Regions from separate parts of the Shouchella sp. JSM 1781072 genome, predicted to be linked through region 1. Evidence: a T-box and tRNA genes for the amino acid it is inferred to sense, from the RefSeq annotation. Region 1 holds a T-box; the other holds one or more tRNA genes.
The links. A T-box is a leader RNA that pairs with one kind of tRNA and senses whether it is charged. The one in region 1 lies ahead of thrS (threonine--tRNA ligase), so its partner is inferred to be a tRNA-Thr.

Region 1 (16,892 bases):
AGCATTACTCCCACTCCGTAATAACATAATTAATCAAGTGAACATCTTCATTTTTCCGAAACTTGCTGGCAGAGACCCCGACCGTCTTTTTAAATAGTTTAGTAAAATAATTGGCATCATCTATCCCTACTTGATGAGCCACTTCTGCAACGGTCAAGTCTGTTTTGGATAAAAGGTAAGCTGCTTTTTTCATCCGTAAAATTGATAAGTATTGCATAGGTGTGATTTGCATCTCCTCCTTGAATTGCTTAATAAAATAGTATTTTGATAGACCAATATGGCGCGCAATAAACGACAGGTCCATCGGTTGCCCGAGATTTTCTTTCATGATCGTAATGGCTTGAGCAATCGGCTGCTTCACTTTTTTTCTCGCGGGAACATCAAGAAAATGAAACAACGTCATTAAAAATTCATATGCACGCTGGGAACCAATATACGAATGATTAATGTCTCCAGCTTGTGTTTCAGATAGGAGTCTTAGTAGTAATCGGATTGGCGCTGCCTCTTGCTCAATCGAGAGTACAGGACCATATTTTTCTAGTAAATGACGATGAATATTGAGCGCTTCTTGTCCCTCTAACGTAATATAAATAAATTCCCAGTCAGCAGTTGCTTCTTTCGGATAATAGTATTGGTGATCGCTTGGGATGGCGACAAAGAAGGCTTGCTGTTCACCAATTTGAAAAACTCGATCATCATACGTTAATTCCCCTTGTCCAGCCAACGTATATTGAAACACAATTTTTTCTTTTTCCATTCTTGTTTTGCCGTTCCAATAATAATTTGGGTTGTTGACTACTTCCCAACCAATATTCCAGATATTCACTTGAAATGGATATGGATTTTCTTGAAAACGAAAGCCATATGAGGCTTTGCTAAACTGATCAATCACCTAGACCCCTCCTCTCCTTTTTAGTATAACGAAGAATTCGCAACCCGACTACCTTCCTTTGTAAGCGCAATAATTTCCATAAAGTTAACAGCAATTTTCTACTACTTTTCCCCATTTCCTCACTATACTAAGAGTATAAACACATGGAGGTTGAGACGTATGAAGAAAATTACCTTTATAGGTGCCGGTAGTACCATTTTTGCGAAAAATGTGCTTGGAGACTGTATGCACGTTGAAGCTTTACAAGGATTTGAATTCGCTTTGTTTGATATCGACCACACGCGCTTACAAGAATCTTACTCTCTTCTATCACAACTTAGAGACAATCTACAATCAAATGTTACGATAAAAAGATATGAAGACCGGAAAGAAGCGTTACGTGGAGCAAGTTACATCATCAATGCCATTCAAGTCGGAGGATACAAGCCTAGTACGGTTATCGATTTTGACATTCCCAAAAAATATGGCTTACGTCAAACAATCGGCGATACAATTGGAATTGGCGGCCTTTTTCGCTCACTTCGAACGATTCCGGTTATGCTTGATATCGCCAAAGATATTGAAGAAGTTGCGCCTGACGCTTGGTTCTTAAATTATACGAATCCAATGGCAGCTCTTACTGGTACATTATCACGGTTTACAAATGTAAAAAACGTCGGACTTTGTCATAGTGTGCAAGTTTGTACCCGCGACCTTTTTAAGCATTTAGATATGGACCATACTGGCATACAAGAAAAAATTGCTGGCATTAATCATGTTGCTTGGTTGCTTGAAGTGACAAAGGATGGCGTTGATTTGTACCCAGAAATTAAACGTCGTGCAAAAGAAAAAAGCAAAGAAACCCATCATGACATGGTGCGGTTTGAGTTAATGCAACGCTTTGGTTATTACCTTACAGAATCATCGGAGCATAATGCAGAGTATCATCCTTACTTTATTAAATCGGCATATCCAGAATTGATTGAACGCTTTAATATTCCTTTAGATGAGTATCCGAGACGGTGCGTAAACCAAATTGAAGGTTGGGAAAAAATGAAACAATCCCTCGTCAACAATGGAGCGATTACCCATGATCGTTCCATTGAATACGGATCACGCATCCTCGAAGCGATGGAAACAGGTCAACCATTCTTATTCGGTGGAAACGTCTTAAATCAAGGCGGTTTAATAGCAAATTTACCAACAAACGCATGTGTAGAAGTTCAATGTATCGCCGGTCGTTCTGGCGTCACGCCAACCCATGTCGGCAATCTCCCAGAACAACTTGCTGCGGTGAATCGTACAAACATTAACACTCAACTCCTAACCATTGAAGCAGCCATTACACGCAAGAGGGACCATATTTATCATGCTGCGATGCTTGACCCGCATACATCAGCGGAACTATCGATCGATGACATTGTTGCCTTATGCGATGATCTGATTGAGGCACATGGAGACTATTTACCAAGCTATAACTAATATTTTTCACACCCACGTTTCCTTAATGAGGACGTGGGTTTTTTCATGTTCATTAAATGATCAATGGCATTTCCCAATCGAGACGTGCTTGATAAGAGAACAATTGTTCTGTATAATTTTTTATACGAAAATATGTTCGCTTTTTTTTATTTTCAAAAAAACTTTTCTCTATACGAACTAGAGGTGAAGGAGGTCATTTATGTGGAGGATTCCATTAAAAAGAGAAAACAGTCTGTCCGACTAATGATTGAACGATTCCTAAAAGATGATGACCATAAGCAGCTTTTTCTTACGGCTCAACGATACCCTACTCCAATGAATCGTCAAGCTTTGGATGACGCGTTTCGTCACTTTTTCACTAGAATGAAAACCGTTCAATATATTAGTAAGTTAATTAAAGGCTATTCCGTCGATTTTGATAAACGAATAAGAAACCAACCACTTGTTCTTTCTTTAGATGATGATGGAAAAACTGAAGATTCCACTTCATTCCTGCAAATGATACAAGCTGGGGATGTCTTGACGGATGTGGAAAAGCACATCGATGAAGAAGGATCTATTACAGAGCTATTTACGAACAAGCAAATGACTAAAGCGTTTACGACGCTTAAAAACTTTCAGCAATCGATTCTGATTTACTCCTATTTTTACGGCTATCAAAATAAAGAAATTGCGCTTATTCTTGATATGTCCGAGCAACGAATTTCGTATAACAAAAAAAGGGCGCTTGCCCTCTTAAAATCAAAGATTCCCACGATTCCTAAGGAGGAATGAAGCATGTCCATACACTATGAAATGATACTTAAAGAGTTTCATCCGAAAATTAAAAAAAGCCTCTACCAAACGGCACCACCGAATCGAGAGGATTTAGAGCAAGAGATTAAAATGAAAATTTTTGAGAAAATGGACGTCATTCAAAATATTGATGCTCCTGGTTACTATGATTTTGTTAGCGGCCATGAGGATGTTGCAGAGAGCCTCGGAATCTATCTAATCAATCATCGAAAATGAGAGTAAAGCGCTTGAATCGCTAGAACGTGTGGCAAAACCATTTAAAGGATACGACTAGCGATTCATTGTGCTTATTCTTTTACAGACCCTAGTACAATCCCCTTCACAAAATATTTTTGTAAAAAGGGATAAACCAAAATAATCGGTAAAGCCCCAATAAAGATTTGCGCAGAACGAACGGTTCGTTCTGATAAAGCACGTACTTCATCCGGATTTACGTTAATTTGAGAGAAATCGTTTTGAACAATAATGGTTTGTAAAAAGGTCGACAACGGATATTTAGTCGTATCTGTTAAATAAATCAACCCATCAAACCACGAATTCCATTGACCCACCATTGTGAAGAGACCTACTGTAGCTAAAGCAGGTAATGAAATGGGCAAATAAATTTTAAACAAGATTCTAAAATGACCCGCTCCATCTATTAACGCGGCTTCTTCTAGTGATTTCGGAACACCGGTCCGGAAGAAGTTTAATAGTAAAATCATATTAAATACATTAACGGCACCTGGCAGAACGAGCGCCCAAATCGTATTAATCATACCAAGGTTTTGAATCAAAATATAAGTGGGAATCAATCCCCCGTTAAAAAGCATGATGAAAATTAAAGAATACACATACCATTTTCTCCCGCGAAACTCATGGTCTTCTTTAGATAGTGCATACGCAGCAAGCGTCACAACGGCTAAGCTAATAAACGTTCCTAACACGGTTCGAAATACGCCATTCCAAAGCGCACGTAAGAAATTTGCGTTTCCAAGGGTTTGCTCCCAAGCTGCAAACGTAAAGTCGATTGGAAGAAATCGAACTAAATTTGCATTTGCCGGGGCTGACGCACTAAACGAGACAGCAAGAATGTGGACGAGCGGCAAGATACAAATAATTCCTAACGCCAGTAGAAAGATGTTGTTGCACACGGAGAAAATTTTATATGAACGACTGCGATGGTGCATGGCCACCCCTCCTAAAAGATCCGATAATTTGCATATTTGTAAGCCAGACGATAACCAGTAACAATAAGAATAAAGGCAATAACCGATTTAAATGCGCCGACCGCCGTAGCATAACTGAAGTTTCCTCCAAGAAGTCCTTGTCGGTACACATATGTATCAATGATATCTCCTTTGTCATAGACGAGTGGATTGTAGAGGTTAAAGATTTGGTCAAAACCTGCATTAAGAATATTTCCAAGTGCTAACGTCGCTACGACAATGGTTATCGGTAATAAGCTTGGAAGTGTAATATAAAGCACTTGTTGAAAACGATTCGCGCCGTCTACAATGGCAGCTTCATATAAACTTGGATTAATACCTGCAAGCGCCGCTAAAAAAATAATCGCTGAAAAGCCAAAATCCTTCCAAACATCGGACGCAATCACCGTCACCCTAAACCAATCACTATCTCCTAAAAAGAAGATTGGGTCCATTCCTAAAAAGCCAATAAATTGGTTTACTAGACCGCCATCAACAGATAGAAGATCTAGTAAAATCCCACCTAAAATCACCCAAGATAGAAAATGCGGTAAATAGACAAGTGTTTGGATCGATCGTTTATAAGCCATAATTCGTACTTCATTTAACAACAGCGCAAATAAAATTGGCACGACGAGCTGAAAGATGATTTTGAATGTCGAAATCACAAGTGTGTTCCAAATCACCTGCCGCCCTTCTTGAAACTCAAAAATGCGAATAAAGTTATCAAATCCAACCCACTGTGAACCTAAGAACCCTTCCCATGGTTTAAAATCTTGAAAAGCCATGACAATGCCTGCAAGTGGAATGTAGTTGAAGATGATTGCAAAGATAATGGCTGGTAAGACAAGTACATGAAGCGGCCAATTGCGCTTCATATTCCAAGCCTGTTTTTTCTTTTTAGGTACTTGGACAATTGTTTCACTCTTTGGTTGAGCCACCTTTCTTCCCCCTTAGCGTTTTCTAAATTCATGTGGTGTTTGATTGAATTCTTTTTTGAATACACGAATAAAATAAGATGCATTTTGGTAGCCAAGTTCTTTTGAAATGACACTTACTTTCAAGTTAGTGTCAGCCAATAACGAAACGGCTCGGTTCATTCGTAATCGATGGATATAGTCTGTAAATGTTTCGCCAGTTTCTTCTTTAAACCGTTTGGATACATAAGCTGGATTTAGATATAATTCGTTAGCAACGTCTTGTAATGTCGGCTGATTCAAAAATGATGAGTGAATATACTCTTTGACTTTTATTGCCAACCTTTCATCATGGCTCACTTCTTCAATAAGTTCGTTATCATTCCTAGTTAGCATGCGTTTTGCTTGCTTCCAAAACAGAACAGGTTCTCCGATTATGATCGTAACCCCTTGATAGAATTCTTTCTTTAATGCTTTTCTTAGAGATGAAATATCCCGGTGCACATTCACTTCAAACTCAAGCGGTTCCCAGTCATGTATTGGATAAAGTACATACATATTTGATGGATCGTGCTGTAATAAAATATACGAGGAGGTTAATTCCTGTTGAATTCGCTTATGCAACTGATCTTCATCTTGTTTTTGATGATCTTGGAACACCGTAATCGGTATCGCTCTTACATCTTCTCGGTTGTTAATTTCATAATGTTGAAGTTCAATTTTTAATGCTTCATCACTTTTGTCACCTGTAAGCCAAGGCTGAAAAATTGATTCACTGATGTGAGTAAGATGCGTTTTAATGGTTTCTACAGATTTCTCTTGCACATACTGCTCCTTTTTCTCCTTCATTCTTTCCAACAATGCTTGCTGAACAGCCTTTATTAAGTCCTCATCATGTACTGGTTTTAATAAATAATCGATTGCTCTCGCTTTGATCGCCGCTTGTGCATAGTTAAATTCAGAATAGCCAGATAGTAGAATACATTTCGGCTGTTGCTCCCACTGCCGTTCATTCATCTCTTGAATCAAGTCAATTCCTGATCTTCCGGGCATGCGAATATCGGTTACAATGACATCAATTGAACATGCAGAAACAATGTCAAACGCTTTTTTAACAGAAGTGGCACAGTGAACGCGGCTGATTTGCAATTGTTCCCAATGTAAACTAGCTAATCCTTGTAGCGTCGCTTCTTCGTCGTCAACAATTAACAATTCGTACACGACTTCGCCTCCTTTTGATCATCTATTTCACAAACAATCGTCACTTTTAATCCCCCTAACAAAGACTGTTCCAACTTCAGTCCAGACTCCATTCCAAATCGATGTCGCAACCGCTGATGGACGTTTCGCAATCCATAATGATTTGTTAAATCCTGCTCAGCATATAGAAATGAATTTAGTGAAGAAATACGTTCTTGCGTCAAATCCTGACCATTATCTTCAACAACAACAAGCCATCCGTCTGGCTGCATGTGTCCAGAAATCGTAATGATTGCCTCATTTTCTAAATTTGCAACACCATGAACGATGGCGTTCTCAACAATTGGTTGAATCAACAATCGTGGTATAAGAGCACGTTGACACGCTTCTGAAACAGCTATTGAATAAGTGAGATTCCTTTTTCGTAAAGCGTGAATAGCTAAAAAATTATTAACCAACTTTAACTCCTCTTTAATTGTTGTCTCCTCTTGCTCAAGTTCTGTTCTATAGCGAAAGTAGTCTCCTAAATGAAGAGACATTGCCTCAACTGCATCGGTATTGTTCACTTTAGCCATATTTTTTATATAAAAGAGACAGTTGTATAAAAAGCGGGGATCGATTTGAGCCTGCAATAGCTTTAAGCTCGCTTGTTGCGAACGAATTTTTTCTTCGTACACCTCTTCTATTAATGTTTGAATCTGATCCGCCATTTCATTAAATCCGCTCATTGCAATGGCAAACTCCTTTTGGTCAGGTACAGCCATTCGCGTCTGATAGTGACCTCTTTTAAATTGCAAAATTGCATCTTTTAACTTATCAATTGGTCGATGAATTTGCGTATATAATAGCCAAGCTGACATAACCCCTAATAAAAGCAATACGCCTCCCGTTACGTAAAACCAAACACGAGTTGTTGCGATAGGACTGAGGACTTCCTCTAAAGGAACAAGATCAACAAGTACCCAATCTAAGCTGTCCGAAGCAATGTAGGATAATGTATAATCCTCTTCATTCCATTCAAATCGGTATGTACCTTTTGACGCTTCATGCATTTGTAACGTGAACGCTTCACTTAGTGGCCCATCGTTGGTGGCGCCTGCAGGTTTAATCGGTTCAAAATCAGGGTGATACAAAAACGAATACCCATCATTCGTTAGCTCTAAGTCTTTTAGCTGGTGTTCTACGGCTTCGCTATAAATTCGAGCTTCCACGATAACCGATTGACCGTTTTCGCCTTCATAAACCGAGTCTGTCACATGTTGAACAAAGTAAGGACGATCCGCATCATTGCCTTGGCCATCTGCAACGTAGCGCCATGACCGTGACAATGTTTCTGGTCTTTCAGGCGAAGCACTCATTGTGGAAAGTTGCCTCTCCCCATCAGGAAAAAAGATCGTCACATCAACTAAAAATGTACTTAACTGCTGGTAAAGCAAAAGGGTTTGCTGGATATCTTGCTGAAGTTCTATCGCTTCATAAGGACTTAATAAATCAATCGTTCGCAATCGACTCGTGTCTTGATCAATACTTAACGCAACAAGAAATTGTGAGACTTGCCATAAATCAGCTTCAATTCGATTCATTGATACGTCCAATCGGTTTAAGTTTCGTGTATCAATTTCTTCACGAACAACTCGCTCACTAACTAGATTTGAATACGTATAAAGTGCAACGACTGGCACAAGTAAAAGAATCATGCTGACGACCATTTTGTGAAATAAACTTAGTTGTTTAAACATAACGCTCCTCCCTCTTAAGCGTTATTTTAATCGATAAAAGAGGAAGATGGGACACTTAACTCAAGAAAAAGACAGCGCTTACTTCTTACGCTGCCTTCTATATGAATTAGTTTGCATTCACGACCTCAAACCATTCATTCACTTCTGCGACTACATCATCGCCACCTTGATTTTTCCATTGTTCAATCAGGCTATCAAATTCATCAATGGACGTTTCGCCATAAATCATTTTATTGAACCCTTCGCTAAGCAATGTATCTAAAGCATCACCACGGCTGACCATCGTTTCTGTTGGTCTCCCTGTAAACATACTAGGAATTTGAGCGTCTGCACTATCAACAACAATTCGAGCGCCTTCCCATGCTTCTTCTGGATACTGCAAATGTACTTTTCGTTCAAATGGTGTTTCTGGTTCATCGCCTCTTGCAAAATCAGCTAATGCATTAATGTACAGGCTAGGAATGCGGGCACCATCGTAGGTTAACGTATATTTAACTGGGTCGATTCGTCCACCAGGAATATCTGCGTCCGCATATTTTACCTCTCCATCTTCTAATACATAGTCGTATCCTTCTGCAAATCCATACTCAAATTCGCTTCCTTCATCTGGATTTGCGAAATGTTCAAATAAATAATTTTGATAGACAAAGAAGGCTTGAATCTCGTCTTCTGTTGCATTTTCATTGAACATAACGGCTCCGTTTTGTGACGTAATCCCTGTTGAGCGTCCTTTGTGTCCGTCCGGACCTGTCGGGATATCATACGCTTTGTACTCTGCTCCTTCTACATTTTCCAGTAGTTCCGCTAACGGCCAGTCTGGCATCCAGTGTGGGCCAGCAATGATTCCGGCACGACCAGCAGTAAACAATTCGGCTGCTTTGCCTTCATCCCAAAGGCCAGATTCAGGGTGCATATACCCTTCATCCATCCAGTGCTTAAGGGTTTCTAAGCCCTCTTTAATTTCTGGCTGAATGTCTCCATTTTCAAGCGTTCCATCATCAGCTAGATTATATTGATTCGGCATGCCTCCATGGGCACCAAAAACCCAGTCTACCGTCGACATCCACGTATTAAGCTGATTGGCAAAACCAGCAGCTAATCCATAAACTTGCTCGCCTGTTCCCGTAGGGTCACCGTTTACAAATGCATCCATGATCGCTTCTACATCGTCTAATGTATCAGGCGCTTCTAAATCGAGTTCATCCATCCAATCTTGTCGAATGAACAAAACTGTATCACCATTCATTTCATAATCTAAAATTGGAATCGCAAACCTTCCTTCTTCCCGGGTGTAAGGGTCCCATGCATGGGGATCTGCGTCCATTGCTTCTTTCCATGTTGGTGATGCATATTTATCAAAAATATCGCCAACTTCCATCACACGACCTGAATCAATCAAATCCTGGGTTAAATGACTCCGTAGAGCTAAAATCGACGGTAAGTCTTGATTCGAAGACATTTCGAGCTGCAATTTGGTTTCAAATGTTTCACCAGGTCCACTTGTCGTCCACATATAATTTAAATCAACATTAAATGTATCTTTTACCCATTCCGTGTGCACATTGTCTTCAATCGTTTCACCTTCTCGGAAAAAAATATCGCCCGAAACATGTTTAATTAAATCCAATGTCACAGGTTCTTCAAAACGCTCTGGCAATTCTTCCGCCGAAGCCACCGCGTCAACCGTGCTCTCTTTTTCGTTGGAATTGTCACTACAAGCAGAAAGCGCTACAACAGCCACACTAGATAAGACAATCGCATGATATCTTTTCAAACTTGCTCCCCCTCTATTTCATCTATTCGTATCAATACACTTAACGAAAAAACTCTTGTAAGCCTTTTCATTTTTACTATATCGTGTTTTTCAGCGTTTTAATATAACACTTCTTTTAGATTTATATCACTTTCTTTACGTATCGAGAGGAAAATGTAGTCAAACGCAAAAAAGGCCGTTATTCGACCTTTTTCACTTCAATGACGACTGCTTTACTTATTTTTTTGAAGCCTATGTCTTGGTAAATATGATTCGAAGTTGGGTTCGCTAAATCCGTATAAAGAAGAATCGTAGTAAACCCTTCTTCTCTACATTGTTGGCAAAGAGCGGCTACACAACTAGATGCATAGCCCCTTCTTCGCAAGTGTTCAGGAGTATACACAAGATTAATCGTTACCGTTTTCTCAATTTTACGGGTTGCGTTCGCCATTGCCACGCACTCGCCATCTACAACGAATAGATGAAGACCACCTTTTTCAAATTGAATTCGAGCACTCGTATACGCTTCTTCTAACGTTTGTCTCGCTTCTGAAAGGTTTGTTTCTTTATCAAATGCGTAAATCCACTGCGCTACCGTTTCCGTATCCATTCGCGTCATTTTTCGTAACGTCCCCGAATAAGTAGGGTTAAACATCGTCAAATCTAATGAATAAAGCTGTTGGTCCATCGTAATGACTGGTTTTGTGCTTCGTATTGCCGCCAATGCATTTGTAATCATTTGAGTCGGTTCTTTCTTGCCGACAAAGCGTGTAACTGGGTACGCACTCAACATACGAGCAAACACATTTGCCGCTTCTTCTTTTAGTGGCTTAGAGAAAGCTAACACAACTTGTTCAGGAATTGTTTGTAAACAAAAACCAATTGGCTCCTCTTTTACTGTTAAACAACCCATTAAATAGGGACGATGTTTTGCACGAAGCGCTTGCTTCAAAATACCAAGAAATAAACTATTCTCACTGAGGTTATGCGATAAAACCTCAGTGCTCATTTCGTAAAAAGCATCTACGTCTTTGATTGGGTTCGCTTCCATGCTATCCCCCCTAAGGTTACGATTGTCTCTCTTCTACAAGCTCTACAATTTTTGCGATCACGTGAACCGCTTTTTCCATGTCGTCCACAGAAATGTATTCGTAGCGACCGTGATAATTTTGTCCACCTGTGAAAATATTTGGTGTAGGTAAGCCTTTATAAGAAAGCTGTGATCCATCTGTTCCGCCTCGGATCGGCCCTACAATCGGTTCAATTTCACAAGCTTTCATTGCATCAAGTGCCACATCTACAATTTCTGGCTTCGGTTCGATTTTTTCACGCATATTGTAATACTGATCTCTCATTTCTAACGAGACATTTTCTTCGCCATGCTTCCCTTGCATCTGTCTAACAATCGCTTCCATCTTCGCTTTGCGACTCGCAAAATCTTTTCGATCAAAATCGCGAATGATGTAGTGCAATTCGGCGTAATCCGTATCCCCATTCATCGATAAGAGATGATAAAAGCCTTCATACCCTTCCGTAAACTCCGGTGCTTCATCTGCAGGTAATTGATCATGAAACTCCATTGCTCGCTTCATCGCATTAACCATTTTATTTTTTGCGGTTCCAGGATGCGTACTTACGCCTTGAAAACTTACTTTTGCAGCTGCTGCATTAAAGCTTTCAAATTGAAATTCGCCTAGCGGACCACCATCTAATGTGTAAGCAAAATCGGCATGAAATGCTTCAACATCAAAGTGATGAGGTCCTCTGCCAATCTCTTCGTCAGGCGTGAACGCAACGCGAATCTTCCCATGTTTTATTGAAGGAGTATCGATTAAATATTCCATCGCCGTCATAATTTCAGCAATGCCTGCTTTGTCATCAGCACCCAGTAAAGTCGTCCCGTCCGTAGTGATAAGCGTATGACCGACGTACTTTTTCAGCTCTGGAAATTGACTCGGAGACAGCGTCACACTTTCGTTTAATGGGATATCGTTGCCGTCATACTGTTCATGGACAAGTGGATTAACTCCTTTGCCTGTAAAATCTGTTGCCGTATCGACGTGGGCAAGAAAACCAATTGTTGGTACATCTTTGTCTGTGTTCGCTTCAAGGGTTGCCATTACATAACCGTTGTCATCCATCTCGACATCCGTCATGCCTATCTCGACCAATTCGTCCACAAGCACTTGTCCGAGTTCAAGCTGTCCTTTAGTAGTTGGAACCACACTACTCGCTTCTGAAGATTGTGTATCTATTTTCGCATAACGTGTTAAACGATCAATTAATTTCTGCTTCATTTTTTAACTTCCTTTCAAGCTTTTCTCCTATTATAGCAAATTCCATTTTATACGTAGATTGTTTTTACTTGAGGCACTTTCATAATTCGAGTTAGATGCGCAAATGGCGTTCAATCTATTTAAATTGAACTTCATTCACTTGGCACGTAACGAGCGAGTTATTTTTTGAAAAGACTTGCTTTTTATTGTCAAAATTCTTATACTACTAAGAACTATACAAGAAGCACTGATGAGGACATGACGTTCCGTTCCACTTTTTACTAGAGAAAAAAGGGCTTAGGCTGGAACCCTTTTAAAAAAGACGTGTCGTTACCACCTCTGAGCTAGCATAGGGAAAATCTATGCTCGGTCTAACCGTTATCGATTGAAGTGTGCAAAGATTAATTTTGCAAATGTAGGGTGGAACCGCGACCACATTCGTCCCTTAAGAGGGATGAGTGTGGTCTTTTTTATACGAAAAAGCGTGAATGAGGACATGTGATAAAAGGAAGAATGCGTTACAGAGAACAAGGCATGAGCTGAGAGCCTTGTCGCCAGCCTTTTAGCATACCACCTTGGAGCTGGTATAGGGAAAATCTATATCCGGGAGACCGTTATCGTAATAAAGACAATTGCATGCGCAATTAATTGAGGGTGGAACCGCGACCACATCGTCCCTTTTGTATAGGGATGATGTGGTCTTTTTTATTTAGAATCATAAGGAGGAACAAACATGAATGCACACAAATCACATCAAGACATCGCAAAAGAAATGGATCTATTTGTCACAGTAGAAGAAGCTCCTGGGATGCCCTTCTTCTTACCAAATGGCATGGTGATCCGTAATGAATTGGAGCAATTTTGGAAAGACCTTCATGCTAAAAATGGGTACGAAGAGGTCAAAACACCCCTGTTATTAAAGCAACACTTATGGGAACAGTCAGGGCATTGGGCTCATTATAAAGACAATATGTATTTTTCTGAAGTTGATGGCCAAGCATATGCAATTAAACCTATGAGTTGTCCTGGCGCATTGCTTATTTATAACCAAAAACGAAGAAGTTCTAGTGACCTACCGATTCGTTATGCTGAGCTTGGTCACGTACATCGCTATGAAAAATCGGGGTCTTTAAACGGCTTACTTCGTGTTCGCTCCATTACACAGGACGATGCGCATATCTTCGTTCATAAAAATCAAATCGAAGCCGAACTCATTCGCATTCTTGACCTTGTTCATCAAGTGTATAAGACATTTGGGTTTGACTATCGTGTTGAGCTATCCACTAAACCTGAAAAAGCAATGGGAGACGCGAATCAGTGGGATCATGCGGAAGCTGTTCTCAAAAGCGTTTTAGATAAACAAAGGATTCCGTACGTCATCAATGAAGGCGATGGTGCTTTTTATGGTCCGAAAATCGATTTTCATATTACGGATTCGAGAAGCCGGAGTTGGCAATGTGGAACGATTCAATTAGATTTCCAAATGCCAGAGAAATTTGGCTGTCTCTTTAGCAATGATCAACAACAACTCGAGCACCCTATTCTTATTCATCGCGCGATTTACGGTTCCGTTGAGCGCTTTATGGCGATTTTAATTGAGCATTATGAAGGACGGTTTCCATTCTGGCTTGCACCTGTCCAAGTCGAAATATTACCGATTCATGAATCACAACATGAATATGGAGCAACAGTTTTAACTCGATTGAAGGAAAACGGCATCCGAGTACGGCTAAACGTAAAAAAGCAATCGTTTGGAGCCAAGATCCGGGCATCACGCATGAATAAAACACCCTATCGAATCATCATTGGAAAAGAAGAGATGGACCAACAAAAAGTAACGTTGCAAGACCGAGATGGTGAGCAACGATCTCTACCACTAGAGGATTTGCTACCTGCATTGCGGCAAGAGTGAAGGAGAAAAAAGACGAGCAACCTCAGCTCGTCTCTCTTATCCGCCCATCTTCTAAATGGATGACCCGATCACAATGGTCAAACATGCGTTGGTCGTGGGTAATCATAATAGCTGCTTTCCCCTTTTCCTTTACTTCAGTCGAAAGCGTTTGGACAACTTCTTCTGCTCGCTTTGCATCAAGGCTAGCTGTCGGTTCATCCGCCAAAATAAACGCTGGATCATTCATCCATGCCCGTGCGATTGCCACGCGCTGCTTTTCTCCTCCTGATAGCTGTATCGGGTATTGCTTCAAACGGTGGCTTAAGCCTAAACCATCAAGAAGAGAACGAGCTCGTCTTTTTGCCTTCGTTTTATCCATTTTCGCTAATTTGGCTACATACAATAATTGGTCTTCTACTTTTAAAAAAGGAATAAGGTGTGCAGATTGAAAGATAAATCCAATTTGAGTCAACCTTACGAAACTGCGCTCTTGCTCACTAAGTTTCGTGAGGGAGCGACCATTTATTGTCATCTCTCCACTACTTGGAGAAAGAAGGGCACCAGCAATGGAGAGCATTGTACTTTTTCCAGAACCTGATGGACCGGTTATACAGATGAGTTCTCCAGCATTCACTTCTAAAGAGATGTCTTTTAATACTTCCACTTTTCCGTCGCCTTCACCAAACGATCGTGTAATGCCATTAAATTCTATCATTGTTCTCATTCTTGTCCTCCTCCAATCGCTTTTAACGGATCGATCTTCATCACTTTTACAATCGACAGAAGAGATCCGATCATGGCAACACCAAAGAACAACAGAGCAAGCATTCCAATTAATTCAACATCTAAGTGAAATGGTAAACCTTGCGGTAAAAGACTGCCTACAAGTAATGTTACGCTTATGCCTAGACCAACACTTATAAAGGATAGAACAATGACCTGAAGAAAGACGGCCGTTGCGAGTTGGCTTGATTTCGCTCCAATGGCTTTTAAAATCCCGAACTGCGTCAGTTTTTGAATGGTAATCACATAGAAAAACGCTGCTAACACAAATGCCGAGATAATAAAGAGAAACACAATCATCATGGTGAGGGATCCTTGTTCCGCACTATAGCCAGGAATACCTGATAGGACATCGTCATGCGTAACGACTTCAGCTGATTCTAACTGGCTCGTTAAATCTTCCGCTTCCTCACCAGATGTTGTCGGCAAGATATAGGCACTCACTGTGAAAGCATCGTCCCTTCCCATTTCAATCCAATCCTCTTCCGAAACATGTAGAATAGGGGAGTGACCAAAACGTTGGTTTTCTGAGAATCCTGTTATCACAAATGTCATGTTACTACCAGAGTCAATGACAGTTGAACCGATTTCAAACCCTTCTTCTTTCAACGATTCATCTGCAACAAGTTCCCCAGCTTCTGTCGGCTGGTTTCCTTCTATGACGTCAGGAAGCCACACACTTCCCTCGGAAAAAGACATGAAAGCAATATCCGCTAATGCATCGTCACCATCTTCAATTTGAGCCATATGGATGCCAAGTTTTTCAGCATCTTCACTAAATGCTTCAATGGTTTCTTGGTCCTTGTTTTCTATAAGTGAACGGATCAATTGGTATTCGGCTTCTTCATCCACTACAAACGAATCTGTCTCCATATTCATAATGCCTGCTGCGTTATCGGCAGCAAGTCCTTGTGCTAAACCTGATACAAACAAGACTAAAAAGGAAAGCAAGAACATGATTAAGGCAACGAGCGCATAGCGGAGCCTTGCATACATCAGTTCTTTTATCGCTAAAAACATATCATCACTTCTTTCTTTGTTTGATATGCTTACCTTACTGCGCCATTATGAATGGAACATGAACACGTCTATTCCTTTTTACTTGGTATGCACACAATGAATGTTGTTCCAACGCCTTTCTCACTTGTCACATCAATTGTCCCCTCATGTCGTGTGACAATTTCATGGACAATTGCTAACCCGAGCCCATTGCTCTCTTTTTTACTCGTTCTTGAATGATCCTCTTTATAGAAGCGTTCAAAAATCTTAGGAAGAGCTTCTAATGAAATGCCTTCTCCATTATCTTCAACCTTGATGATTACATCTTGTTCTTCTTGGTAACCGCTGATACGAATGGTTCCTTCAGGTTTTGAAAATTTCACCGCATTCGTAAATAAATTTAGCCACACTTGATAAAGCAGTTGTTGATCTCCCTCTACTACAAGGGATTCAGATAGATTCATTTGTACAAATAACTCTTTCTCTCTCCACCTAAAAGCATGGGTACGAACAATATCCATCCACTGCTCGGCCACATGGCACTGATTCCTATTTAACTCTCCGTGCGCTAGAGAAGCTAACGTCAAAAGCTGCCTACTTAAACTCGATAATCGCTTACTCTCGAGTTCAATTTGTTCAATATATTGCTTCCGCTCTAGATCTGTTCGTTCTTCATGTTTTAATGCGTGCGTCATCCCTTGAATGGTCGTTAATGGCGATTGAATTTCATGCGAGACATTCGCAACAAATTCTTGCCTAAGACGCTCTTGGCGTTCAATGGCTCCTGCCATTGAAGAAAAATGACTCGCCAACTGTCCTATTTCATCTCTTCGTTTTGTCGGCAATTCCAATTCAAATTCTGCCTGCTCCATTTTTTTCGTTGCCCGTGTTAATTGTTCAATTGGTGCAACGAGATAGCGCGTTGATACAAAGACAACTAGTACACTAAATAAAAGAATAAGCACAACTAAAACTGCTAGAAAAGACCGAAACTCGCCT
Region 2 (16,892 bases), 680 kb from region 1:
TTGAATACCAACCGATGCAGTTTAAAATGGATCGATTAGAAGCAACGGCCCTTTTGGCAGGCATTACGGTAGATACGAAAAGTTTTGCTGTGCGGACAGGTGCAAGAACGTTTGATGCAGCCTCCTTTTTAAGGGCTAATGGAGCTGATACGGCACTGGTTCAGAAGTTGTTAAAAGAAGATCTAGGAAGCTACGTACGTCGTGCAAAGCTAATGGAAAATGCATATGTTTATCGCGACGGGTATGCGATTGCGATGGCAAAAGATGATGAACCATACGATCAAATTATTATTGCTCAAGCCGCAGATACACTGTTGACGATGAGCGGTGTGCGCGCATCCTTCGTTGTTTGTAAGCGAGGCGATGGTCGTGTCGGAATTAGCGCTCGCTCGTTAGGTGATATTAATGTTCAAGTCATTATGGAGCGGCTCGGTGGTGGCGGGCATCTTTCTAATGCGGCAACGCAATTAGAAGAGACCACACGTGAAGAAGTTAAAGATAGGCTAGAACAAGCGATTGATGAGGGATTTGAAGGAGGTACCGAACGATGAAAGTTATTTTCTTAAAAGATGTTAAAGGAAAAGGAAAAAAAGGTGAAACAAAGGATGTTGCAGAAGGTTATGCACGTAACTATTTGCTACCAAACCACTTAGCCAAAGAAGCAACTACTGGTAATATGAAAGATCTTGAAGCGCAACAGAAGAGTCAAGAAAAGAAAGTTCAAGCTGAATTAGAAGAAGCGCAGGCATTTAAACAGAAACTTGAAGAATTAACGATTACCATTCCTGCAAAAGCAGGTGAAGGTGGTCGCTTATTTGGAGCTGTCTCGACAAAACAAATTGCTGAAGCTCTTCAAAAAGAAGTCAAGAAAATTGATAAGCGAAAAATTCAATTAGATGATCCTATTCGTACTCTCGGCTACACGAAAGTACCAATTAAGATTCATCCAGAAGTAACAGCTGTTTTAAATGTTCATGTAAAGGAAGTATAAGGAAAGGTAGAAGCTGACTCAAAGCGAGTCAGCTTCATTTCCGTTACTACTATAGAAGGGGTAGACACTATGAGTGATCTTCTAAATGATCGGACACCACCGCAGAATATTGAAGCCGAACAAGCCGTTCTAGGCTCTATTTTAATAGAAGTAAATGCGCTAACTACGGCGAGCGAACGGCTCCTTCCTCAAGACTTTTATCGAGCGAGTCATCAGCGAATTTATGAAGCGATGCTGGATATTAGTGAAAAAGGTGATCCTGTTGATTTAGTGACATTGACTGCTGAGCTCCAAGGAAGGCAATGGCTGGATGATGTTGGCGGTGTTCCTTATTTAACAGATATTGCTGAAACCGTGCCGACAGCGACCAACGTTGATTATTACAGCCGAATTGTCGAGGAGAAATCGCTGCTTCGACGTTTGATTCGTGCAGCCTCTGATATTGTCAAAGATGGCTATGCAAATGAAGATGAAGTAGGCGCCATACTGGACCATGCAGAAAAAACGATTCTGGAAGTGGCTCAACAGAAAAACTCTACAAACTTCGTGCAAATTAAAGACGTTTTACTTGAAACGTACGATCAAATAGAAGTGTTGCAACAATCACGCGGAGATATTACAGGGATTGCAACAGGATTCTCTGAACTAGATACAATGACAGCTGGATTTCAGCGAAATGATTTAATTATCGTTGCAGCACGTCCTTCTGTCGGAAAAACCGCATTTGCATTAAACATCGCACAGAATGTAGCAACCAAGACAGAAGAGAATGTGGCTATCTTTTCATTGGAGATGGGCGCAAGTCAGCTTGTCACACGAATGTTGTGTGCAGAAGGCAATATTGACGCCCAGCGAATGCGAACAGGTGCGTTAGAAGAAGAGGATTGGCATAAACTATCCATGGCCATGGGTTCTTTATCAAAAGCAGGAATTTATATTGATGATACACCGGGAGTGAAAGTCGGTGAAATCCGTGCTAAATGTCGCCGGTTGAAGCAAGAGAGTGGTCTTGGCATGATTCTGATTGACTATTTACAGCTGATTCAAGGAAACGGTAGAGGTGGTGAAAACCGCCAACAGGAAGTATCGGAGATTTCACGGACTTTAAAAGCAATTGCACGTGAGCTTGAAGTACCCGTTATTGCTCTGTCACAGCTTTCTCGAGGTGTAGAGTCACGACAAGATAAGCGACCAATGATGTCCGATATTCGTGAATCAGGGAGTATTGAGCAGGATGCAGATATTGTTGCATTCCTCTATCGTGATGATTACTACGATAAAGAAACGGAAAATAAGAATACAATAGAAATTATCATCGCTAAACAACGAAATGGTCCAGTGGGAACGGTTGAGCTTGCATTCGTTAAAGAATACAACAAATTCGTGAATCTAGATCGAAGACACGATGAAAGCGATATGCCACCAATGTAATAAGAGTTTTAAACGAATGATAGTAATATTAAATCTATAAACGTTCGGATTTTATTGACGCTCATGGATGGAACTGCTATACTTACAATGGTTTTTAATGAGCGCGGAGGTGTTAACATGTCTTCAGTTGTTGTTGTAGGAACACAATGGGGCGATGAAGGTAAAGGGAAAATTACGGATTATTTATCCGAAAAAGCCGAGGTTGTTGCTCGTTATCAAGGTGGGAACAATGCAGGACATACAATTGTTTTCGGTGGAAAGAAGTATAAGCTTCACTTAATTCCTTCAGGTATTTTTTATAAAGATAAAACATGTGTAATTGGAAATGGCATGGTGATTGATCCAAAGGCACTTGTAGAGGAACTTGCTTATTTGCATGAGCGAGATGTCGATACGAGTAACTTACGTATTTCAAATCGTGCGCATGTGATTTTACCTTATCATATAAAATTAGATGTAGTAGAAGAAGAGCGCAAAGGTGCAAATAAGATCGGGACCACCAAAAAAGGAATCGGTCCAGCTTATATGGATAAAGCAGCACGTATTGGGATTCGTATTGCTGATTTGCTCGAAAAAGATACATTTGCAAGCAAAGTTGCATCTGTTCTTAAAGAGAAAAATCGTTTATTTGAAAAGTATTATGAAACAGAAGGATTTTCGGTTGATGAGATCGTTGAAGAATACTTTGAATATGGACAGCAAATTGCGAAGTACGTTGTTGATACATCGGTTGTTTTAAATGACGCTCTTGACGAAGGACGTCGCGTTCTGTTTGAAGGTGCACAAGGCGTTATGCTTGATATCGATCAAGGAACCTATCCGTTTGTTACGTCTTCAAATCCGATTGCTGGTGGTGTCACAATCGGTTCTGGCGTAGGCCCTTCTAAAATTCATCATGTAGTAGGTGTTTCTAAAGCGTACACGACTCGAGTAGGCGATGGACCATTCCCTACAGAGCTTCATGATGAAATTGGTGACCAAATCCGTGAAGTTGGAAGAGAATACGGAACGACTACCGGTCGTGCGAGACGTGTTGGCTGGTTTGACAGTGTTGTTGTACGTCATGCAAGACGTGTAAGTGGCATTACAGATCTTTCATTAAATTCAATTGACGTATTAACAGGGATTAAAACGTTGAAAATTTGTACAAGCTATCAGTACAAGGGTGAAGTGATGGAAGAGTTCCCTGCAAGTTTAAATGTTTTAGCAGAATGCGAACCGGTCTATGAAGAACTTCCTGGTTGGGAAGAAGATATTACCGGTGCAAAAACATTGGAAGACTTGCCTGAAAATGCACGTCATTATATTGAGCGTGTAAGTCAATTAACAGGAATTCCATTAACCGTTTTTTCTGTTGGCCCAGATCGAAATCAAACGAATACGGTTCGTGGTGTATTTGCATAATTGAACGTGTGGAAAACGTAAGGAAAAGCTTGCGTTTTCCCTTTACTTTCAGTATGCTTAAGACTGGCTTTCGTGGTAAAAAAAGTTTTTGTAAAAAAAGTTTTTAAAAAGTGTTGCGCAGATGATTTATGTATGATATTATAAATCTTGTCGTCGAGAGGATATGACGAAACACGGCTTGCTTATTGCACCGTCTGCTCAGTTTTAATATTTGAGCCATTAGCTCAGTTGGTAGAGCATCTGACTTTTAATCAGAGGGTCGAAGGTTCGAATCCTTCATGGCTCACCATTTCTACAGTGGCCCGTTGGTCAAGCGGTTAAGACACCGCCCTTTCACGGCGGTAACACGGGTTCGAATCCCGTACGGGTCACTTTTATATAAATACATACACAAAATGGTCCGGTAGTTCAGTTGGTTAGAATGCCTGCCTGTCACGCAGGAGGTCGCGGGTTCGAGTCCCGTCCGGACCGCCATTTTTTCTTAGTAATTTTTAAAATAATCATGATGTTATAGCAAGGCTCAGTAGCTCAGTTGGTAGAGCAACGGACTGAAAATCCGTGTGTCGGCGGTTCGATTCCGTCCTGAGCCACCACTTGCCGGTCTAGCTCAATTGGTAGAGCAACTGACTTGTAATCAGTAGGTTGGGGGTTCAAGTCCTCTGGCCGGCATCGAAAGAACTTTATGTGTATGCATAAAGTTCTTTTTGTTTTTGGTAGATATGTTAAACTAGAATGAGGGACAAATTATTCCCCAGGCAATTTTTTTGTGGATAAACATCAGCAGGCGCTGGTGTTTTGTTTAAGTAAACGGTTCTTATACGTGATGATTTAAGATTGATTTACGTTTCAGGAGGAAAAAATAATGGATAAATATATATTAGTTGTAGATGATGAAAAACCAATTGCAGATATATTGAAATTTAATTTGGAAAAAGAAGGCTTTAGTGTTGATTGTGCATATGATGGAAATGAAGCATTGGAAAAAGTGAGCGAGCGAAAACCAGATTTAATGTTACTGGATATTATGCTGCCCTTTAAGGATGGAATGGAAGTTTGTCGCGAAGTGCGGAAGCAATACGACTTACCGATTATTATGCTCACTGCAAAAGACTCAGAAATTGATAAAGTTCTAGGCTTAGAGCTAGGCGCGGACGACTATGTAACGAAACCGTTTAGTACACGCGAACTATTAGCACGAGTAAAAGCCAATCTAAGAAGGCAGCAAGCTGCAACAGACGACACAGGCTCGTCTTCAAAAGAAATGCATATTGGCGATCTATCGATTCACCCAGACGCTTATCAAGTGCGAAAACGTGGAGAAGCGGTTGACTTAACACATAGAGAGTTTGAGTTGATTCACTATCTTGGAAAGCACCTTGGACAAGTCATGACCCGTGAGCATTTATTACAAGCAGTATGGGGCTATGATTACTTTGGTGACGTGCGAACAGTCGATGTAACAGTAAGACGGTTAAGAGAGAAAGTTGAAGATAATCCAAGCTATCCTACGTGGATTATGACCCGCCGAGGTGTCGGGTACTTCCTAGCGTCGCAGGATAATCAGGAGTAATGGTGTAGATGGATCGAAACGTAGGTTTCTTCAAATCAATACGGTTTAAACTCATTATTATTTATATGCTTCTTATTGTCCTGGCCATGCAAATTGTTGGCTTTTATTTCTCGAATTCACTTGAGAGAAGCTTAATGGATAACTATGAAACGGTAATTAGTGACCGGGTAAATTTATTGACCGTGAGCGCGGCAAGAGAATTAATTGACGAGGATTCAGACACACAGGAAAATTTAAATACACTTCTAAACGAAACATTTCCGCAAACAGACGATAATATTCGGTTTGGGAAAGCACAAATTATCGGAAATGATTTTGTGTTGCTAGCTAGCTCTGATCCAAGTGACCAAAGTAGAATTGGTCAATTAACAGAACAAACCATTGTAAGAAGAGCCATTACCGGTGGTTCTTCTCTAAGCGATCAACGGATTAACGAACAGAACCAGGAGCGCTATTTTGTTAAAGCACAGCCGATTCGACCGAATGAGGATTTTTCGAGTGCTTCTATTGATGGAGAAAGCCCTGAAGCAAGTGAAATTCAAGGCGCTGTCTATGTAGAAGCGTCAATAGAAGAAGTGACAGATCAAGCGCAGTCTATTAACCAAATTTTTATTGTCGCATCGACGATTGCTTTGTTAATTACGTTTTTCGTCATTATTTTAGTAGCGAGGACGATTACGGCACCAATCCTTGATATGAGAAGACAAGCTTTACGTATGGGTCATGGGGACTTTTCTAGACAAGTAAAAGTGTATGGATCTGATGAGCTTGGTCAGCTAGCGATGTCATTTAATGAGTTAACGAATAAGCTTCACGATACAACTTTAATGAGAGACCGGGAGCAGAAGCGACTTCGTTCTGTTCTTGCACACATGACGGATGGGGTAGTAGCGACTGATCAAAGTGGATTAATTATTCTGATGAACCGTCGCGCCGAAGAATTGCTAGGCATTTCGCTCAAACACGTACTTAGGAAACCGATTATTGAAGTGTTGAATATGGATGAAACACAAAGCATCTATGATCTTTACGAAAAAAATGAATCGGTATTGCTAGACTTTAGTTATGGCGATAAGCTCGTGTTATTGGAGGCAAATTTTTCTGCGATTCAAGAAGATGAAGGTCCTATGAACGGTCTAATTACGGTTCTTCATGATGTTACGGAAAAAGAGAAAATTGAAGGGGAGCGTCGTGAGTTTGTTGCGAATGTATCCCACGAGCTAAGAACGCCTTTGACTACGATGAAAAGTTATCTTGAAGCGTTAGCGGATGGAGCAATAGAAGACAAAGAAATTGCGCCGCATTTCCTAAACGTCACTCAAAAAGAAACAGATCGAATGATTCGTTTAGTGAATGATCTGCTACAACTATCACGAATTGATTCACAAGATTACGAGATGGATTTACAATGGGTTGAATTAGGCTCCTTTTTACACAGTATCATCGAACGATTTGAAATGATTGTGAAAGATAAAGATATTGAATTTCATCGTCATATTGTGAAGCAGCCTACGTTCGCTAAAATCGATGAAGATAAGTTGACACAAGTTCTAGATAATATTGTGTCTAATGCGATTAAGTATTCTCCAGAAGGCGGAAATGTGACGATTACGCTTCTGCATCAAGGAAATAAAGCAAGAATAAGCATTTCTGATGAAGGAATGGGGATTCCGACTGAATCGCAGGATAAGATTTTTGAACGTTTCTATCGAGTAGATAAAGCAAGAGCACGTAATGTTGGTGGGACTGGACTTGGTCTAGCGATCGCAAAAGAATATGTGCTTGCCCACGAAGGAGAAATCTGGGTTAATAGTGAATACAATGAAGGAACAACGATCTATATAACATTGCCTTATTCAACGTTTAAAGGAGGTAAAGTGTGAAATACGAACAGTTTAAAACTGTCACTTTAGTTGCTTTAATTTGCTTAAGTTTGTTTTTTACTTATCAATTATGGACGTATCAACCAAGTATGCAAGCACTAGAAAGTGAATCGGATGTAAGTGAAAGTTATGCGAATTCCATGATAGGTGAAGAGCGAGCAGTGACAGAGCTTATTCAGCCAAGCTCAATGATTCTACACAAAGATGATCAAGGATACGCGTTAATGAACCGTGTAGATAATCGATTTGAAGAAACGCTGGGGAGCTTAAGAAGTCACGGATTAGAGCATGCCATATCAGCCGATCCTGTCCAGACAAGTGCACAAGGTATTGAGTTACGTTTCCCTGATGAAATACCGCTTCAATCGCTTCTCGCTTTTTTTGATGAAGATTATGATCAAATGAATACGAATCGTGAAGTCGATCGTCTGCTTATTTATGTAGCGGAGGATGAGCATGTGAATTTAACCTTTGCGTCAGCGGAAAAAGAAGATTTCATGTCGATGCGTTCGTCAATGCCAGCGAGTGAACTGAAAAATTTAATTTACGCGAATGACACAGAAGCAGAGCTAGAAACGGAAGTCGTTAAAGAAAATGACTCTGATTATTTGTTGCTACGAAATGATATTTACGTGCCAGTAGAGAAGCAAGTTGTACGTTTATATGACTATACGCTAAATATGGATAGTGACATGCCCATGCTGATTAATCAGCGATTATTTAGTGGAACGGATGTACCGAGAGCCAATCAATTAAATGGAGAATATTTGTTTACAGATGGCAGTCGAACAGTGACGCACGATAGCACGATCTCGTATTTAAATTACTCGTATCCATATTCTACAGATAGCCAAGAAGAGAGCAGTCGTCATATTTTAGAAGTCGGACAAGAATTTATTAACGCAACAGGTGGATGGACGGATCAATATGCAGTCGATCAAGTAAATAAAAAAGATTCGACTGGCCAAATTGAATTTCGTTTACATGTGAATCATCTTCCTGTTCACGAGTATCGTTTAACGACGGCAAGTAGCGATCAAGATCGAATGAAAATGTACATTACCCGTGCAGGGACACAAGTGATAAGCATGGGTCGACCTTTATTTCAACTTCAAGATTCATATACCCATCAAGAGCGAGAAGTCGCTTCAGGTGTAGATGCAGTGGAATTGTTGAAAAGTAGCTCATCGGTTCTTTGGGAAGACGTGAAAGATGTTCGTTTAGGCTATAAAGCAACGATGACCAGCCGAAATCGTGCTGAGCTAAGCCCGGCATGGTTTTATAAAGCAAATGGAGATTGGAAACCAATTGAAAAACCGGACGAGGAGTTACCAGGATGAATTGGAATCGAACAAAATCGATTTTTATTGTCGTTTTTCTCCTGTTGAATGTGTTTTTAGGTTGGCAGTTTGTTGATCGTGTAATGGAAGGTCAGCTTCAAAGTATTGAGCAAGCCCCGGAAATCGTTGAACGATTAAATGACAACAATATCACGTTACCTGATGGGAATGTAAATACGTCAGATGCGCGAGGCGTTGTGTTAGAGGGCTCTAGAATCAGCTTTACAAGCGATGAAATTGAACAACTTGAAGATGAAGGACACACCGTAGAAGCACAAGGGCAAACGCCTAATGAAATTCGAGTTGAACTAAATGAGCCAATAGATATTCGCTCAGCATTAAGTACGAGTACAGATGAAGGGTTCGCTCCTTTTCTAGCAGAGAACATTTTATATAGTGATCAATATGTGTTCTCAAAAAGAGAGGATGATTTGCTTCACTTCAATCAAACGTATAATCAGGTTGATACATTCATAGATAATGACGAAGCACTCACATTAGAATTAAATGATGATGACGAAGTGGTTGCCTATGAGCAACAGCGCTATAGCTTTGATGAAAACCGAGATGAGCGAGATATCATTCCCTATATGGATGCGTTAAGAGTGCTATTAGATAACCATTATCTATCTATGAATAATAGTGTTGAAAAAATTGAGTTTGGCTACTATAGCCTATCAGATCAAACGCCACGCTTTTTTTCACCGATGTGGGCTGTGACAGTTGATCGATCAAGTGCAGATGCAGAAGAGAAAGATATGCGTGTCTACCTTGTAAATGCGTTGCTGCTGGAGCAACATCAATGGTACCCAGACGAATCACAATCAGATGATGAGATTGATGATGAGTTAAGTACAGATGAGTAAATGAACGATCCTCATGATGAGGGAGTGGATAAATCAAGGAGGACTGAAGATGGCTATGCGTTTCAGTGTACTTGCGAGCGGAAGTACCGGAAATGCGATGTATGTAGAAACACCATCGCAAAGAATTTTAGTTGATGCAGGTTTAACTGGCAAAAAAATGGACGAGCTTTTTAAGAAAATTGACCGTGACCCTAAGCAAATTGATGCCTTACTTGTGACCCATGAACATAGCGATCATATAAAAGGTGTGGGGATTTTTGCTCGTAAGCACAATCTCCCCATTTACGCCAATGAAAAAACGTGGAACGTCATGGAAAAACAGCTTGGTCAGTTAACGATCGATCAGAAATTCCACTTTAATCAAGAAACGGTCAAACAATTTGGGGACCTTGAAATTGAATCGTTTGGTGTGTCGCATGATGCCGTTGACCCCATGTTTTATTGTTTCCGACATGAGGGAAGAAAGCTTGTGATCGCAACCGACATGGGCTATGTTAGCGAACGGATTAAAAAAACGATTGTCGGTGCAAATGCCTATGTATTCGAATCAAATCACGATTTAAACATGCTACGTGTTGGTAGATATCCTTGGAACGTAAAAAGACGAATTTTAAGTGATATGGGTCATGTCTCCAATGAGGATGCAGCACTTGCACTTCATGATGTGGTCGGCGATACACAAAGCCATGTTTACCTTGCACATCTAAGCTTAGATAATAACATGAAGGATCTGGCGCGAATGACGGTGAAACAAGTATTGGAGCAAGAAGGGCATCAAGTCGGAAGTTCGATCCATCTTCATGATACCGACCCTTATTACCCGACCGCACTATCTGTGGTTTAAAAGCTGAGAAAAACGTAAATAAATAGGTAGTAGACCTTTAAAATTTGTTTTTTTCTCATGATTGGTCTCTCTTTCTAAATAATTGTTTAAAGAACTACAAAAATCATTTAAATCATTGCTTTAACCTAGAACAATGAATCTAAATGGGTATAATGTAGGAAAATGAGTAGAGACATGGAAGGGGTTAAGGTAATGGGCTATTACGATGGAAATGATTCTCGTTATAAAGAACCTAAGCAAGGAGCGAGTAATGGAAAAGTCGCTGGTTTTTCTGCTTTTGGTGGAGCAATTATTGGTGCAGTACTTGTATTAGTTGCATCTCCGTTATTGTCTAATCTAGCTTTATTTGATGATCGTGTGGAAGAACCAGGAGAAACAACAGCTGCTGAACCGCAAACAGAGCAAGCGGATTCTAACGTCATTAATTTAGATGTTAATTCGGCCACAACAGATATTGTTAATGAAGTTTCTGACGCCGTAGTGGGCGTGATTAACTTACAGCAAACCGATTTGTTTGGTGAGGGCGATGCAAGCGAGAGTGGAACAGGCTCTGGTGTTATTTATAAATCTGAGGGTGACTCAGCTCACATCGTAACGAACCAACACGTGATTGACGGTGCATCAGAAGTTGAAGTAGCGTTAACAGATGGTACTAGAGTGGAAGCTGAAGTGGTTGGAGAAGATGAACTAACGGATTTAGCCGTACTACGCATTAGCTCGGAGCATGTCGATACCGTTGCATCATTCGGAGATTCTGATTCACTTAGTGTGGGAGAGCCTGCCATTGCAATTGGAAATCCATTAGGACTTGAATTTGCTGGTAGCGTGACACAAGGAATTATAAGTGCAACAGAAAGAAGCATTCCAATTGATACAACTGGAAACGGTCAAGCAGATTGGAACGCAGAAGTATTGCAAACAGATGCAGCCATTAACCCTGGTAACAGCGGTGGCGCATTAATTAATATAAATGGTGAAGTCATTGGCATTAACTCAATGAAGATCTCTGGAATTGCAGAGGGGTTAGGTTTTGCGATTCCAGCGGCAATTGTTCAGCCTGTAATTGAAGAACTAGAAACAACAGGAGAAGTTCGTAGACCATCACTAGGCATTACCTTACGTAATTTGAATGAGCTACCAACAGCCGCCTTACAAGAATCGCTCGGACTACCTGAAGATGTAACAGAAGGGATTCTCGTAGTGAACGTTGCTGGAGGAAGCCCAGCTGCAAATGCAGGCATTCAAGAGCAAGACGTTATTGTTGGCATCGATGGTGAAGACATTACAAATGCGCAAGATTTAAGACATATGCTGTACCGTGAAAATTCAATTGGCGATACAATTTCTGTTACGCTGTATCGAGGTGGAGCGGAAGAAACGGTAGATGTAACATTAAACGAACAACCAGACCTTTAAGTATCGAAAGGATCTCTTTCAACAAGAAAGAGGTTCTTTTTTTTTGTGAGAAGCCTTTGGTCTGTGGATAACATAATGGTATACTTGGAAAATGAGAAATGGAAGGACGTGCATGATGATAGCAGCGTGTGAAGAACATATAGAATTAGCGTTAGACGTGGCTGTGGATGAATGGGAAGCCGCTCCAATCGTTGAAAAAGCAAAAGAGGTAGTCACTTGCCAATTCTGTGAGCAACAAGCAACATACACAGTTACGAAATAATCAGATACTCACACTGTTGATATGTGGATAACTTATGTGGATAAGGTGATTCTTGTTGCAAAAACAGTTATACACATGCGGATAAACCGAAAGCGGAAGGACGTTATTCACAAGTGAACATTAGTATTATTACTGTAGGGAAACTAAAAGAAAAATACTTACGAGCAGGAATAGATGAATATAAGAAGCGACTAGGCGCCTATGCGAAGATTCAAGAGATTGAAGTGGCAGACGAAAAAGCACCTGAAAATTTGAGCGAAGAAGACATGAACATCGTAAAGAACAAAGAAGGCGAGCGAATCCTGGCAAAGATAAGTGCAGATACCTATGTTATTGCGCTAGCAATCGAAGGAAAAATGAAAACGAGTGAGCAGCTAGCAAAATCGATTGAACAGCTAGGTACGTACGGAAAAAGCAAAATCGCTTTTGTGATAGGAGGGTCACTCGGACTTTCTGATGATGTTTATGCTCGTGCAGATGAACTGCTCTCTTTTTCTAAAATGACATTTCCTCATCAGTTAATGAAGCTTGTTTTATTGGAGCAGGTATATCGAAGTTTTCGAATTAATAGAGGTGAACCTTATCATAAGTAGTTGAGCTTAAGGAAATTTATAGTGGGTTTATTGCTGAATAATAATTTTTATAATGATTAATGTAAGATATTAATAATACTTTTCTCTTTTTGAACGGTAATTTCCTGCAATGGTGTATTGAAATATAAAATGAAAAGTAGTCTTAATTAAACACAAAATAGTTGAAAGGAAGTAAAGAATGGATTACTCACGTTTAAAAAATTGGAGCAACAAGATTTACTCAATGCCGGAAATTACCAGAGATGATAATTTTGTTGAATCTATATACACCCATTTAGAACTGTTTAAAAATGAAAGTCTAGATGAAAAGATAGCTTTAAGATTGAGAACAAATGGATTTTTAATTAAAGATGAAGAAAATAATTGGAAACTTACTGATATCTCAAAGGAAATTTTAAACACAAGAAAAAATGAGATATTATTTAAACACTTAAGTAATACGGTAGTCTTTTTTGGAGAGATACTATACTTATTAAATCAAAATAGTATGAGTATAGGCAGCCTATTGAAAATTGCTAATGAGGAGTACTTAATAGTAAATTGGAAGAAGAAAAATCAGATTTATACCCGACTGCAGTGGCTTAGAGATTTGGGAGTAGTGGAATATTCCGATTTTGAAAATCTTTATAAAATAAATAATATAGGTCAGAATTATTTAGAATCAATTATTGATAATCTTGATACATACAAAAAAAATAATTCTACTGAACATACTGAAATTATGAATAGCATCCCAAACTGGATAGTTGAAAATAAAAAGAGAAACATAGACAATTTAGGATATATTGCAGGAAGAAAAGAAAAATTCTTAATTACTATTAAAGAAACTATACAGCTGATACAGAAAGAACAAAATGATCTTTCGAACTTTACAGGGAGCTCAGTCTTTTCAGGTCTGAAAGAAAATAGTATAAAGCACCACATTAAAACATTAACAGATATGGATTTAATTGAACGTCAGTCATTAACTACTTACAAAGTAACACCTATTGGAGCGAAGGTTCTATCTTTAAATGACTTTCAGTTTGTATTTTACCTTGATAACATTTTTACATTTGTTATAGAAATTCTACTGTACTTAAATAAAAAACCACAGACTTTAAAAGAGTTAACAGCAATACCTAAAGAGAAGTATTCTATTAACAAAGACAGTATGAGTAAAAGATTGTACTTTTTAGAAAAAGCTAAATTAATATATAAAGTTGATTACTATACATATGCAACCTCTGCTTTAGGACAATCAGTGGTATCTTACTTTAATATTGAATCGTCCCTTACTAGTAATAATGCAAAAGTTAATGAAAATAATATTGACATAGATAGTTTTACTCCAAAAAGCTCAATTGATTCATTAGTTATAGAGCTTAGGCAGGCAGCTTCAGACTCCACTCTGCCTTCACGATTTGAAAAGGTTATAAATGAGTGCTTTATCAACTTAGGCTATGATAGTAAATGGTTAGGAAAATCAGGTGAAACAGACGTGCTAGCACAAACTAAAACAGCTCCCGTTTCACAGTATAAAATAATTATTGATGCAAAATCCACCTCATCACCTACTGTCAGTGATTCACTAATAGACTTTGATACTTTAAAAGAACACAAACAGAAGTACAAAGCTGACTATATTGTCATTGTAGGAATAAAGTTTGGTCATGGAAGAGTAGTTAAAAGAGCTAATGAGCATGGGGTAGCTTTGTTAGACGTCGATGCGTTATCTGGCTTATTAAAAAATCACAGAGAAGTTCCTTTAGGATATAAAGAATATGAAAAGATATTTTCTAAAGGTGGAATTGTAAATTTAAATAGTTTGGAAGAAGATAGAGCTGAACTAATTTATCAAAAAAAATTAGTATATTCAGTTCTAGATGTACTGACGGAAGAAAGAGAGGACACAGTCACTAAAGGGGAATTGTCTGCTCGTGACATATATATCATGTTAAAAACGAATCAAAATCTTAGTCAATCTCCTACAGTAAATCAGATTGAAGGTGCATTAGAATTTTTATCTTCATCATTCATACGAGGAATTGAAAAAACAAAAAATGGGTACTCTGCAACAGGATCAGTTACTGAAATAAGCAACATTTTGAACTTCTTGTCTAGATAAAGAGGAAAAACATCGTTAGAGAAAAGATAGATTTTTAAATATATTATTTTTAGTTTCGTTCCTTGTAACTATTTCGATACTTAAAAACCTCACTTATATTAGTTACGGTGAACCGTACCATAAGTGAGTGAAGTTTTTAAATAGTGTAGTAGAAAAGTCTATGTTAAAGGGGAGAGTTATAACTACTCCCCTTAATCTGAGATTGATGACGAACCGAACAAGAGGATGAACAACTTGCTTCAGGAATTTAATAAAAATGTCGTCAAGAAATACTTTATTGCGCATTCTCCTTATTATCTATAATTTTTCCTTTATACTTCGTAATCAGCTCAAGCAATGAATAAGCACTAACAAGAATAATGACACTAGCAAAAATAATGAGAGATAATTTTAATGAAAGATAGCTGATTAAAAAGCCAGTTATTAACGATCCAAGAGACATACCACCTACTGTAATAACATCTACTGTCGAAAAGACGCGACCACTCTGTTCACTTGGCGTGATTCGTTGTAAATAGGTCCACATTGGGCCATCGCCGATATTTGCAAAAATCCCTAAGAGTGAAACAAATAAAAAAGAAAGGATCATATATTCATGAAAACCTGATAATGCTAGAGTTAGAGGCAAACCAATCACACCTATACTGATTGCAATGTTTAAAGACTGACTTCCAATCATAGCTCCTATGAGTGCTCCAATAATTGAGCCAACACCAATTGCCGTTAATAAATATCCTATTCCTTGATCACCTAAACCAATTAATTGCGATAACATTGGGATAAAAACAAACGTAGAACCAACAATCACATGGTTCAAAAACATTAAGATTGTTAAACTTCTCATATCCCTCTTTTTAAAGATGGCTTTCACACCAACGACCCACTCTTTATAAGTGGATTTAATTGTTATAGATTCATTATGTTTTATAAGGGTGTTACTCCCAATGTTCTTAGGTAAAAAAGATAAAAGACAAAAGCTTAAAATATAAGCGATCGTATTAAATAAGAAATTCCAAGTTAACACGCCTGTGCCTACTAAAAAACCACCAAAAATAGGTGCTATCATCAAAGAAAAAGTCCCAATTGTATTTAATAAAGAGTTTAAAGCTAATCGATCTTCTTTATCAACTAGATTAGGTACTAATGAAAGCTTACAAATCCTATCTAAAGTTGCTGATAAAACTAATAAGGTACCTATTATTAAATATGTAAGTAAAGATTGGTTTTCTGCAGAGGTCAATATTAAAAGGACGGCCATTAAAAAGGCACTTGAGAGATTTGATAGTAACACCAGTTTCTTCTTTGAATATTTATCAGCCAAAAACCCTGCAACAGGTGCAAAGAACATCCCTGATGTCTGTCTAATGACTGACAATAAACCTATGGCGATCGGCCCGAATTGATTAAATAAAAAAGCCGACATCGCTACAAAATAAATCCAATCTCCTAAACTAGTTAAAAAACCAGAAATCAAAAAAGGTCTTGCACCTTTTGATTTCAATGCCTTTTTCAAACTGAGATATAAAGTCAATAATAACTCCCCCATTATTTCCCTTTTTCTAAAGATATCCTCTTTATAAATCATTCATGAAGCTTGTTTCAATCTTGATTTTTCTTTTTTGAGGAATTGCTAAGTATAAAATTAAAAAATTAACTTTAATCAGAATATTACACAGCTCTTTTCTCTTGATTTATAGATTGATCCAGGTTATTACTCACTTCATCTCCAAACACACTCTTCATCCACATATAGCTTATACGTATATGATACGCATACAGTAGAATGTAGTGTATTTATTCATTCAATAGACTCCATTATACCAGCTAGGATCGAGAAAGTAACAAAACAGGGTACCATTCGTTATCATGATATCGGGCAAACAAAACGCAATGATTTATATCAAGACTATGTATACAGTTGTGTGGGCAAGATCGTAAACGATTTACTTGCAGTGCTACCGTGTGAACGAGTGTTTATTAATGCTGTAATTGATTTCTATGATGATCATCTGCCAATGCTGTCTTCTATTTTTCATCTTATATCACTTTTTACTTAAAAAATCACATTCTTCCACAAAAAGGTGATCCATTTTGACAAAGTATTCGTTCTCTTTGTAAGAGGTTACATATTAGCTAGGTATAAGCGTTGAGATTTTTCGATAAAGGAGGCATGAAAACAGCTAAG

Region 2: it has a tRNA-Thr gene. The T-box ahead of thrS (threonine--tRNA ligase) is inferred to sense a tRNA for this amino acid. The anticodon was not compared.

The regions. Positions count from the first base shown of each region.
Region 1 is NZ_JBHFQE010000003.1:90,452-107,343, forward strand. It holds gene ACE1TH_RS14350 (YndJ family protein) at 1-5, opposite strand, end outside; gene ACE1TH_RS14355 (helix-turn-helix transcriptional regulator) at 5-892, opposite strand; gene melA (alpha-glucosidase/alpha-galactosidase) at 1,052-2,353, shown strand; gene ACE1TH_RS14365 (sigma factor-like helix-turn-helix DNA-binding protein) at 2,555-3,127, shown strand; gene ACE1TH_RS14370 (hypothetical protein) at 3,131-3,364, shown strand; gene ACE1TH_RS14375 (carbohydrate ABC transporter permease) at 3,436-4,317, opposite strand; gene ACE1TH_RS14380 (ABC transporter permease) at 4,329-5,252, opposite strand; gene ACE1TH_RS14385 (response regulator) at 5,289-6,473, opposite strand; gene ACE1TH_RS14390 (sensor histidine kinase) at 6,458-8,191, opposite strand; gene ACE1TH_RS14395 (extracellular solute-binding protein) at 8,298-9,965, opposite strand; gene ACE1TH_RS14400 (GNAT family N-acetyltransferase) at 10,144-10,995, opposite strand; gene pepT (peptidase T) at 11,012-12,241, opposite strand; T-box leader at 12,459-12,669, shown strand; gene thrS (threonine--tRNA ligase) at 12,954-14,132, shown strand; gene ACE1TH_RS14415 (ABC transporter ATP-binding protein) at 14,155-14,835, opposite strand; gene ACE1TH_RS14420 (ABC transporter permease) at 14,832-15,914, opposite strand; gene ACE1TH_RS14425 (sensor histidine kinase) at 15,983-16,892, opposite strand, start outside.
Region 2 is NZ_JBHFQE010000003.1:768,435-785,326, reverse strand. It holds gene ACE1TH_RS17905 (DHH family phosphoesterase) at 1-551, shown strand, start outside; gene rplI (50S ribosomal protein L9) at 548-991, shown strand; gene dnaB (replicative DNA helicase) at 1,061-2,422, shown strand; gene ACE1TH_RS17890 (adenylosuccinate synthase) at 2,540-3,826, shown strand; tRNA gene ACE1TH_RS17885 (tRNA-Lys) at 4,040-4,115, shown strand; tRNA gene ACE1TH_RS17880 (tRNA-Glu) at 4,126-4,197, shown strand; tRNA gene ACE1TH_RS17875 (tRNA-Asp) at 4,224-4,300, shown strand; tRNA gene ACE1TH_RS17870 (tRNA-Phe) at 4,344-4,419, shown strand; tRNA gene ACE1TH_RS17865 (tRNA-Thr) at 4,423-4,495, shown strand; gene yycF (response regulator YycF) at 4,689-5,396, shown strand; gene walK (cell wall metabolism sensor histidine kinase WalK) at 5,405-7,279, shown strand; gene ACE1TH_RS17850 (YycH family regulatory protein) at 7,276-8,619, shown strand; gene ACE1TH_RS17845 (two-component system regulatory protein YycI) at 8,616-9,485, shown strand; gene ACE1TH_RS17840 (MBL fold metallo-hydrolase) at 9,535-10,329, shown strand; gene ACE1TH_RS17835 (S1C family serine protease) at 10,522-11,745, shown strand; gene ACE1TH_RS17830 (CxxH/CxxC protein) at 11,858-12,007, shown strand; gene rlmH (23S rRNA (pseudouridine(1915)-N(3))-methyltransferase RlmH) at 12,121-12,600, shown strand; gene ACE1TH_RS17820 (restriction endonuclease) at 12,779-14,707, shown strand; gene ACE1TH_RS17815 (MFS transporter) at 14,982-16,292, opposite strand.